DNA from 2 places in the Paenarthrobacter sp. R1 genome. Region 1 is predicted to be linked to the other one. Evidence: predicted binding sites of a transcription regulator. Region 1 holds the regulator's gene; the other holds the start of a gene.
The links. The regulator LexA, encoded in region 1, represses DNA repair genes until DNA is damaged. The targets are predictions, from matches to a motif close to TCGAACANNTGTTCGA.

Region 1 (4,376 bases):
CTAGGAGAGGACACCAGCGTGCCGCACTTTGCCGCCTCGGTGGGCGGGGCGTCTTCGCAGCTGGGCAAGGAAGTCCTCCGGCTGCGGGAGTGGGCCGGCAAGACGGCCACAGGCGACCGCGATGAGCTCATGCCCGGCGTTACGGACAGGGCGTGGCGACAGGTTTCGGTCACGTCCATGGAATGCCTGGGTGCGCAGAAGTGTCCGCTCGCCGAGGAGTGCTTCAGCGAGCTGGCACGGGCCAAGGCGGCGGAGGCGGACGTCGTGGTCACCAACCACGCGATGCTTGCCGTCAGTGCTTTCGAGGGCCTGGCCGTGCTGCCCGAGTATGACGTCGTTGTGGTCGATGAGGCCCACGAACTGCAGGACCGGGTTACCGGAGCGGTATCCGGGCAGCTGTCGGTGGCCATGGTCCACGCCGCTGCGTCCAGTGCCCGCAAGCACACAGCAATCACCGTTGACGCCCTGAACGCTGCGGCGGACCGCCTGGATCTGGCGCTGGTGGGGGTTCCCAGCGGCTTGCAGCCGAACGGCCTGAACGACGAGCTGCTCGACTGCCTCGACCAGCTGCGGGACGCCACGCGCGCCGCGCTGTCCGATTCGAAAACGGACTCCTCCAACGCCGTCGACGGCGGACGGCAGCTTGCGCGGTCGCGCCTGATGCTCATCCTGGAACTCTGCGAGAGGCTGCTCACGGCGAAGGAAAACCGGGAGGTGGTCTGGTTCTCCAGGAACGCTGCTTTCGATCCACAGCAGGGCTACTCCCAGCCCGATGACTCCGCACCTGCGCTCATCAACGTGGCACCGCTGAGCGTCGCAGGGCGTCTCCGTGAAGGACTGTTTGCCGATCACACAGTCGTGTTGACGTCCGCTACGCTTGCCATCGGCTCGGCCTTCGAACCGGCCGCCGGCGGATTGGGACTGGTGGGGGACGGTGCGCCCAGCTGGACAGGGCTGGACGTCGGGTCCCCCTTCGACTACCCCAAGCAGGGTGTCTTGTATGTCGCCCAGCACCTGCCGAAGCCGGGCAGGGGCACGTCGCCGGAAGCCCTGGACGAACTCGAAGACCTCATTCGGGCATCCGGTGGGGGAGCGCTGTGCCTTTTCTCCTCGCGGCGCGCGGCGGAAGAAGCGGCTGATGCCATGCGGTCGCGTTTGGATGTGGACATCCTGTGCCAGGGAGAATCCACCATGGCGGCGCTTGTGAAGCAATTCTCCGATGAACCGGACACCTGTCTCTTCGGCACGATGTCCCTGTGGCAGGGAGTGGATGTTCCGGGTGGTTCCTGCCGCCTGGTTGTCATCGACCGCATCCCCTTCCCGCGGCCGGACGATCCACTCATGACCGCACGCTCCCGGGCGGTGGCACAGTCCGGTGGTAACGGATTCATGGCGGTCTCAGCAACGCATGCGGCCATTCGGTTGGCACAGGGCGCCGGGCGCCTCATCCGGTCGACAGGGGACAAAGGCGTGGTTGCCGTTCTCGACTCCCGGCTCTCCACGGAAAGGTACGGAGGCTTCTTGCGTGCCGCACTCCCGCCATTCTGGACGACGACGGACCGCAAGGTAGTGCAGGGAGCGTTGGGGCGGTTGGCGAAGCAGGACCCCTAGAGGGAGCGCAGCACCGAAACGACCTTGCCCATGATGGTGGCTTGATCGCCGAGGATGGGTTCGTACTGGGTGTTTTGGGGGAGCAGCCAGGTGTGCCCGTCGCGCTGGCGGAAGGTCTTAACGGTCGCTTCGTCATCGAGAAGGGCTGCCACGATGTCGCCGTTGACGGCGTCGTTCTGACGGCGGACCACCACCCAGTCGCCGTCGCAGATCGCGGCATCGATCATCGAGTCGCCTGCGACTTTGAGCATGAACAGTTCGCCGTGGCCAACCAATTGCCGGGGGAGCGGGACGACGTCCTCGACGGATTGGTCGGCGAGGATCGGGCCGCCGGCCGCGATCCGTCCTACCAAGGGCACCATGGCGGTGTCACTGGCAGTTGCCAGCGAGGTGACATCCAAGCCGCCGCTGCTGAGCAGTGTGCCGGGAGCCTCCACCCCGGGAATGCCGGCGCCGCTGTCCAACGTCAGGGGCATGAGGACTTCCATGGCACGCGGTCGCTTGGGATCACGGCGGAGGTAACCAAGCTTCTCAAGCTGGGATAGCTGATGGGTAACGCTGGAGAGACTGGCGAGGCCTACGGTATCCCCGATCTCGCGCATGCTGGGTGGATACCCGTTGTCATTGACCGACCGCTGGATGGTCTCGAGGATTTTCTTTTGCCTGACGGTGAGGCTCTTCGGGGCTTTGGGGGCCTGTTGGCTGCGCAGGGATGCCCTGCCTCCTGTGGCTTTTGCTGCCATGTTCGCCAATGCCCTTCCGTTCCGCCCCGGGCCTGGTCCGTTGATGCCCGAAGATGCCGGGCCCAAAAATGTCAGACCCTCCTGATGCACTGAATCTGTGCCTGTTTCTTCACTCAAACGTAGGTCAGGCACGGGCGTTTATCAAACATTTGTTCTAGCGAGTCTCGACACCATTCGTTGATAAGTGCTAAAAATGTCATAGCAAGGTTCGAATATGTGTTCTATAAGCCGTTGTCGATGTTCGAAGGATGTTCGAACGCCGGCGCGGAGTGCACACAGAGAATTGGCAAGCCTGCGCGGTTCCGCCGGCGCAGGCAATCCTTCAGGAGGGCTCAGGCTCATGTCCGCTGTTACGTTCCACGATTTCCACTCCATCCCCGCCCCGGCGCGCATCAGGCTGACGCGGCGCGGCAGGATGGTCTTCTTCGGCATTCCCGCAATGCTCCTCGTTGCCGCCTTCCTCAGCCTGGCGGGCTTCCTCAACTCGCCGGCAAAGGCATCGGACAGCCAGGCGCAGCTTCAGCCTCCTGTCGCAGTGAGCGTGACCGTCCAGCCGGGTCAGTCCCTCTGGGGAATCGCGGGAGCGGCCGCGCCGGAACGTGACCCCCGTGACGTGATTGCGGAAATCATCGAGCTCAATGATCTCCGCGGAGGCCGTATCCAGCCCGGCCAGCAGCTGTTAGTCCCTGCCGGCTAGCCCACCGGAAAGGTTCCCAAGGGCCAGGCTCGGTGTCACAGTTACAGGGCACTTCGGCCGGACCCTTAAACTGTTATAGTGACTGACCAGCTTGAGCGACTCGACCGACTTCCCCTCCGGACCAACCTGCGTGGACTAAGCCCCTATGGCGCTCCGCAGCTTGATGTCCCGATTTTGCTCAACGTGAACGAAAACACCCATGGTGTTCCTGCCGATGTTCAGGCGGCCATCACCGAAGCCGTCGCGGCGGCGGCCACCGGGCTCAATCGCTACCCGGACCGTGAATTCACCGAACTCCGGGAAGCGCTGGCAGAGTACCTCGGCCATGGACTTACTCCCGGCAACATCTGGGCGGCCAACGGCTCAAACGAAGTTCTGCAGCAGATACTCCAGGCCTTCGGGGGCCCCGGCCGTAAAGCGTTGGGCTTCCCGCCCACGTATTCCATGTATCCGTTGCTTGCCAGCGGAACCGATACCGAATACGTCCTCGGTGTCCGGGCGGATGACTACGGTCTGGATGCAGCCTCAGCGGCCAGGCAGGTCGCCGAAACCGGCGCCAACATCGTCTTCCTTTGCTCCCCGAACAACCCGACGGGTACCGGCCTTGGGCTGGACGTCGTGGAGGCCGTCTATGAAGCGGGTGAAGCCAGCCAGGCAATCGTGATCGTGGACGAGGCCTATCACGAGTTCGCCCACGACAACACCCCGAGCGCCTTGACCCTGTTGCCCGGGAGGGAGCGCTTGATCGTCTCCCGGACCATGAGCAAGGCTTTCGCTCTTGCCGGAGCCCGGTTGGGTTACATGGCAGCTGCTCCCGAGGTGACCGATGCGATCAGGCTTGTCCGCTTGCCCTACCACCTCTCTGCCGTCACGCAGGCTACTGCCCTCGCCGCTCTGCGTCACCGCGAGGCCCTGATGGCCGACGTCGAGGATATCAAGGTGCAGCGGGACCGGATCGTGACGGAGCTCCTTCGAATGGGCCTCAAGCCCGCGGCGTCGGACTCCAACTATGTGTTCTTCGGCGGCTTGGAGAACCCGCACGAGGTATGGCAGGGCTTGCTTGATGCCGGCGTGCTGATCCGGGACGTCGGTATCCCCGGCCACCTGCGCGTCACGGCCGGGACCGAGGCGGAAACCACGGCCTTCCTGGAAGCGCTGGAGTCCCTTCTGGAATCCAAGTAGTCCCTGGCCCAACTAGACTTGTCCATAGATCCACCCCTCTGTTTGAAGGACGTTCCCCCCATGAGCGAAACCGGTTCAACGCCGTCCGCTGCCCGTACCGCGCGCATGGAGCGCACCACCAGCGAATCCTCCGTGCTGGTGGA
Region 2 (4,376 bases), 2.0 Mb from region 1:
CTGCTGCACGGGCGCCAGGTTCAGCACCAGCCGGACCGCGCCGTTGCTGGCCTGCATTACCTGCGAGCGCACCAAGCCGCTGGGGCTGGGTACCTCGGCGAACGGCTGCGGTTCCAGGGCGAGGGCGCTGGTGTAGAAGAGGACGGCTTCGTCGAAGTGTTGCCAGGGCTGTGCGAGGTTTACGTGGTCAATGACTGCTGTTTGGGCTGCCCGCGGGTGCTCCAGCCCTTCGCCGAATTCCTGCGTCCACGCCGCTGTGCCGTCTGGGCTGCCTTGGCAGAGGAAGATCTCGGTGGAGTCCGGGGCGGAGATGCCTTGGAATACTTCTTCGTCTGCCTGGACCTTGCGGGACACCACTGGCGCCTTGAGTTGCTGGGCGCGGGCGGAGGCAATCACTGGGGAGTCGACGTCGAACCCCAAAGCGGCGATAGCCGGTTCCGTGTGCAAGGCCGCTTGTTCGTTGATGATCACGCGGGCCTGGCCCATGGTCCAGAGTTGGACGTCCTTGGTGCGGTGCCGGCCCTCGAACTCGAAGCCAAGCTGGCCCAGGAGTTTTTCCAGCTGCGCGGTGTCGTCGGCCTTGACCTCGGCGAAGTTGAACCCGGCGGGCTCGTTCACCTTGGGCAGGGTGGCCAGTTCCATGGGATAACGACGGCGGCCGGCGGCTTTTTGTTCGGATGTCCCGGCGGCGGCGGTTTCTGCGGAGGTGCCCGCCAGCCACTTGGCGCTCTGTTCCTCCAGCCAGATGAGTGAGCGCATGGCATCCACGGCCGTGCGCTCCACGTCCGACTGGCGGAACACGTCATTGAACACCTCCAGGGACACCGGTCCCGTGTAGCCTGCCCGGACCACGTGGCCCATGAACTTGGCGAGTTCGAACTGGCCCTCCCCGGGGAAAACCCGGTAGTGGCGGCTCCAGGACAGCACGTCCATGGAGAGCTTGGGGGCGTCGGCCACCTGGACAAAGAAGATCTTGTCCGCGTTGATGTCCTCGATGGGCGCGGTGTCCCAATCGCGGGAAAGGATGTGGAACGAGTCCAGGCACGTGCCCAGGTTGGGGTGGTCCACTGCCTCCACCAGGCGGTAGGCGTGCTCGTAGTCGTTGACGTGCTTGCCCCATGCCAGGGCCTCGTAGGCCACCTTGACGCCGTGGTCTCCCGCCAGTGCGGCAAGCAGTGCGAGCTGCTCTGCCCGCAGTTGGTCATCGTCGATCGTGGCCGTAGCCACGTTGGAGCAGACCAGGATGGTGTCCATGCCCAGGCGCGCCATGAGCTTGAACTTGGCCTCGGCCCGCTTGAGGTTGGCTTTCAGCAGGTCCGGAGTGACGCCGTCGAAATCGCGGAAAGGCTGGTAGAGGTCCAGGCCCAAGCCGAGGTCGGCGGCCATCTTGCGGATATCTTCAGGACTGAGCGGCGACGTGACCAGGTCCTGCTCAAAGATCTCGATGCCGTCGAAGCCCGCAATGGCGCAGGCCTGCATCTTCTCTTTCAGGGTGCCGGACAGGCAGACGGTGGCGATCCCGGTGCGCATCAGTGGGCCGCCTTCACGAGTGCCGATTCTTCGGTGGCGATGAGCTCAAGGAAGTGTTCACGCATGCGGTCGCGGTCGGCGTCTTTGCCGGTGAAGAGCTTGAAAGCGTCCGCCGCCTGGCCGACTGCCATCCGGCCGCCGTCGAGCACGTCGCAACCCTTGGCGCGCGCTTCGCGGACCAGCTGCGTTTCGATAGGGCGATAGACGATGTCCGCCACCCAGTGGCGGGGTTCCAGCAGCTCGATGTCGAGCGGCAGTCCGGGATGGGCTGCCATGCCGATCGGGGTGCAGTGGACCAGGCCGTCGGCGAGGGGCATGATGTTTTTCAGGTCGGCCGGCGTGTGCGCGGTGACATTTGCGACCGGGAAAAGTCCGCTGAGCTCAGTGGCACGCTCGGCCGCGCGGTTGGCGTCCATGTCCACAAGGTCCAGATGCTTGACGCCGGCTTTGAGGAGTGCATAGGCGACGGCGGACCCGGCACCTCCCGCGCCCAACTGGACGACGCGGTCCAGCTTCGCTGCCGGCAGTCCGTCGGTGAGCGCCGAACCGAAGCCGGAGAAGTCCGTGTTGTGGCCGATGAAGCGGCCGTCCCGGATCAGGACGGTGTTGACGGCACCCAAGCGATCGGCGTCGTCGGACACTTCATCAAGGTGCTGCAGCACCAGCTGCTTGCACGGGTGCGTGATGTTGAGGCCGTTGAAGCCCATGCGGCCGGCGGCTGTGAGGAGATCCCCGACGGCGGTTGCCGGCAACGCGAGATCCAGAAGGTCGATGGGGCGGTACAGCAAGCGAAGGCCCTGCACATCGGCCTCGCGTTCATGCATGGGCGGAGTCAGCGACGGCATGACGCCTTCGCCTATCAGGCCCACCAAAACGGATTCGGCTCGGTTGCTCATCCTCAAGCTCCTTTTACTTCGGCACCGCGGACTTTGGATTTTCTGGGTCCACGGAGCCGGGTGATATCGAGATTACTACAAATGTTCATATTCCGCACGCATGTTCTTATGGCGAACATTTCCAGCGTGCGCACCCAACTAGGTCGCAGTTAAGCGCGTTTAGAGGGGTCAAAACGCGCACCAATGCGGCCTAGCTGGGTGGGGGTAGGTGGGTGGGGTCGGTGGGGTTGGCATGGGCGGGGTGGGGTGGCTTAGCGCTGGGGTAGGCGGGCCGCCAGCTCGGCTGCGGCCTCCTGCAAGGTAGGGACGTGTGAAACCAGCTCCTCCATGGTCATTCGGAAGACCGGCACAGCGACGGCCACGGAAGCGAATGCGTTGCCCTGGGCGTTGAGGACGGGGACTGCGACTGCGCGCATGCCGATCTCGTTCTCTTCATCCATGACCGCGTAGCCCTGGCGCCGGACCTGCTCGATCTCCTCGCGGAATTTGTCGCGGTCCGTGATGGAGTGTTCCGTCAGCGGATCCAAGGGAAGTTCTTCCAGGAGCCGCTTCCGCTCGACCTCCTCCTCGAAGGCGACGATCGCCTTGCCCACGGAGGTGGTGTGCAGCGCGCCGAGATGCCCGGGGTCACTGGTTACGCGGAAAGTCTTGGGCCCGTCCACCTTATTGACCGTCAAGTGGTGGTCTCCATCGCGAACCGAGAGGATAGTGGCCTCATGGGTGCGTTCGGTGACCCGCTGCAGGACCGGGAGCGCCGTGGCCGCGAAGCCATGGTGGTTGGAAACGCGCTGCCCCAGCTGGAACACGCGCAGTCCAAGATGGTAGCGCCGGCCGTCCGGCTCGTAATCCACGAAGCCGTCCCGGGTAAGCGAACCCAGCAGTCGATACGTGGTGCTGAACGGCAACTCGGCCGCCCTGGCCAGATCTGCGGCGCTCGCCCCCTTCGGCTCGTCACCCAGCAGAACAAGCAGGCTCAGCGCCTTGCCCACCATGTCCGTTTTTGTGCCCTCTTTCACATTCATAGTCCGATGCTTTCATATGGTGAGAGCTATTTCTAGATAGTGGCGACATCTCTTGACAAGTGACCGCTCTCACAGCCAGTATTGCTGTATTGCACAAGTAGCTCTCACCATGTGGTTACTTTTGGGACGATCCGGCCGCACCTAGCCCTTGATCTCCCGCAGAAGCTTGATCCGCGACATCGTCGTCACAGAAGGAACTCCCATGAGCCAAACAATGCCGTCAGCGACGCCCGGCACTGAAACCACCACCGGCACTCCCAAGAAAGCGGCCCTCGCCAGCTTCCTTGGCAGCGCGGTGGAGTACTACGACTTCTTTATCTTCGGTTCGGCAGCGGCGCTGATCTTCCCGCATGTGTTCTTCCCGGACGCCGACGCCAACGCAGCCATCATGTCTTTCGCCACCTTCGGCTTCGCTTACGTTGCCCGCCCGGTGGGAGCGATCATCCTGGGCCACTTCGGGGACAGGATCGGCCGTCAGAAAGTCCTCATGTTCACCCTGGTGCTTATGGGTGCCGCAACCTTCGTGATCGGATGCCTTCCTGACTTCAAGACCATCGGCTGGTGGGCCCCGGTCCTGCTGGTGCTGGCACGGCTGGCCCAAGGCCTTTCGGCCGCAGGCGAGCAAGCCGGCGCTTCGTCGATGACCCTTGAGCACGCTCCGGACAACCGGCGTTCCTTCTTCACCTCCTGGACCCTCACGGGCACCCAGGGCGGTCAGATCCTTGCCGCCCTCGTCTTCATCCCCGTGGTGGCCCTCCCGGACGAGATCAAGTACGGCATCGGCTGGCGCATCCCGTTCTGGCTCAGCGCGGTTGTTGTGATCGTGGCCTACTTCATCCGCCGCACCCTGCACGAGCCCCCGGCCTTCGCAGAAGCCAAGAAGCACAACCAGATCGCCAAGCTTCCCGTCGCCGACCTCCTGAAGCTG

Region 2: a site for LexA is predicted at 2,519-2,534, ahead of QN084_RS09705 (shikimate dehydrogenase). Genes of this name have one in related genera too.

Annotation. Positions count from the first base shown of each region.
Region 1 is NZ_CP127115.1:4,028,948-4,033,323, forward strand. Features, by position in the region: gene QN084_RS19225 (ATP-dependent DNA helicase) at 1-1,611, shown strand, start outside; gene lexA (transcriptional repressor LexA) at 1,608-2,354, opposite strand; gene QN084_RS19235 (LysM peptidoglycan-binding domain-containing protein) at 2,695-3,051, shown strand; gene QN084_RS19240 (histidinol-phosphate transaminase) at 3,130-4,233, shown strand; gene hisB (imidazoleglycerol-phosphate dehydratase HisB) at 4,294-4,376, shown strand, end outside.
Region 2 is NZ_CP127115.1:1,998,388-2,002,763, forward strand. Features, by position in the region: gene QN084_RS09700 (bifunctional sugar phosphate isomerase/epimerase/4-hydroxyphenylpyruvate dioxygenase family protein) at 1-1,530, opposite strand, end outside; gene QN084_RS09705 (shikimate dehydrogenase) at 1,530-2,426, opposite strand; gene QN084_RS09710 (IclR family transcriptional regulator) at 2,678-3,448, opposite strand; gene QN084_RS09715 (MFS transporter) at 3,651-4,376, shown strand, end outside.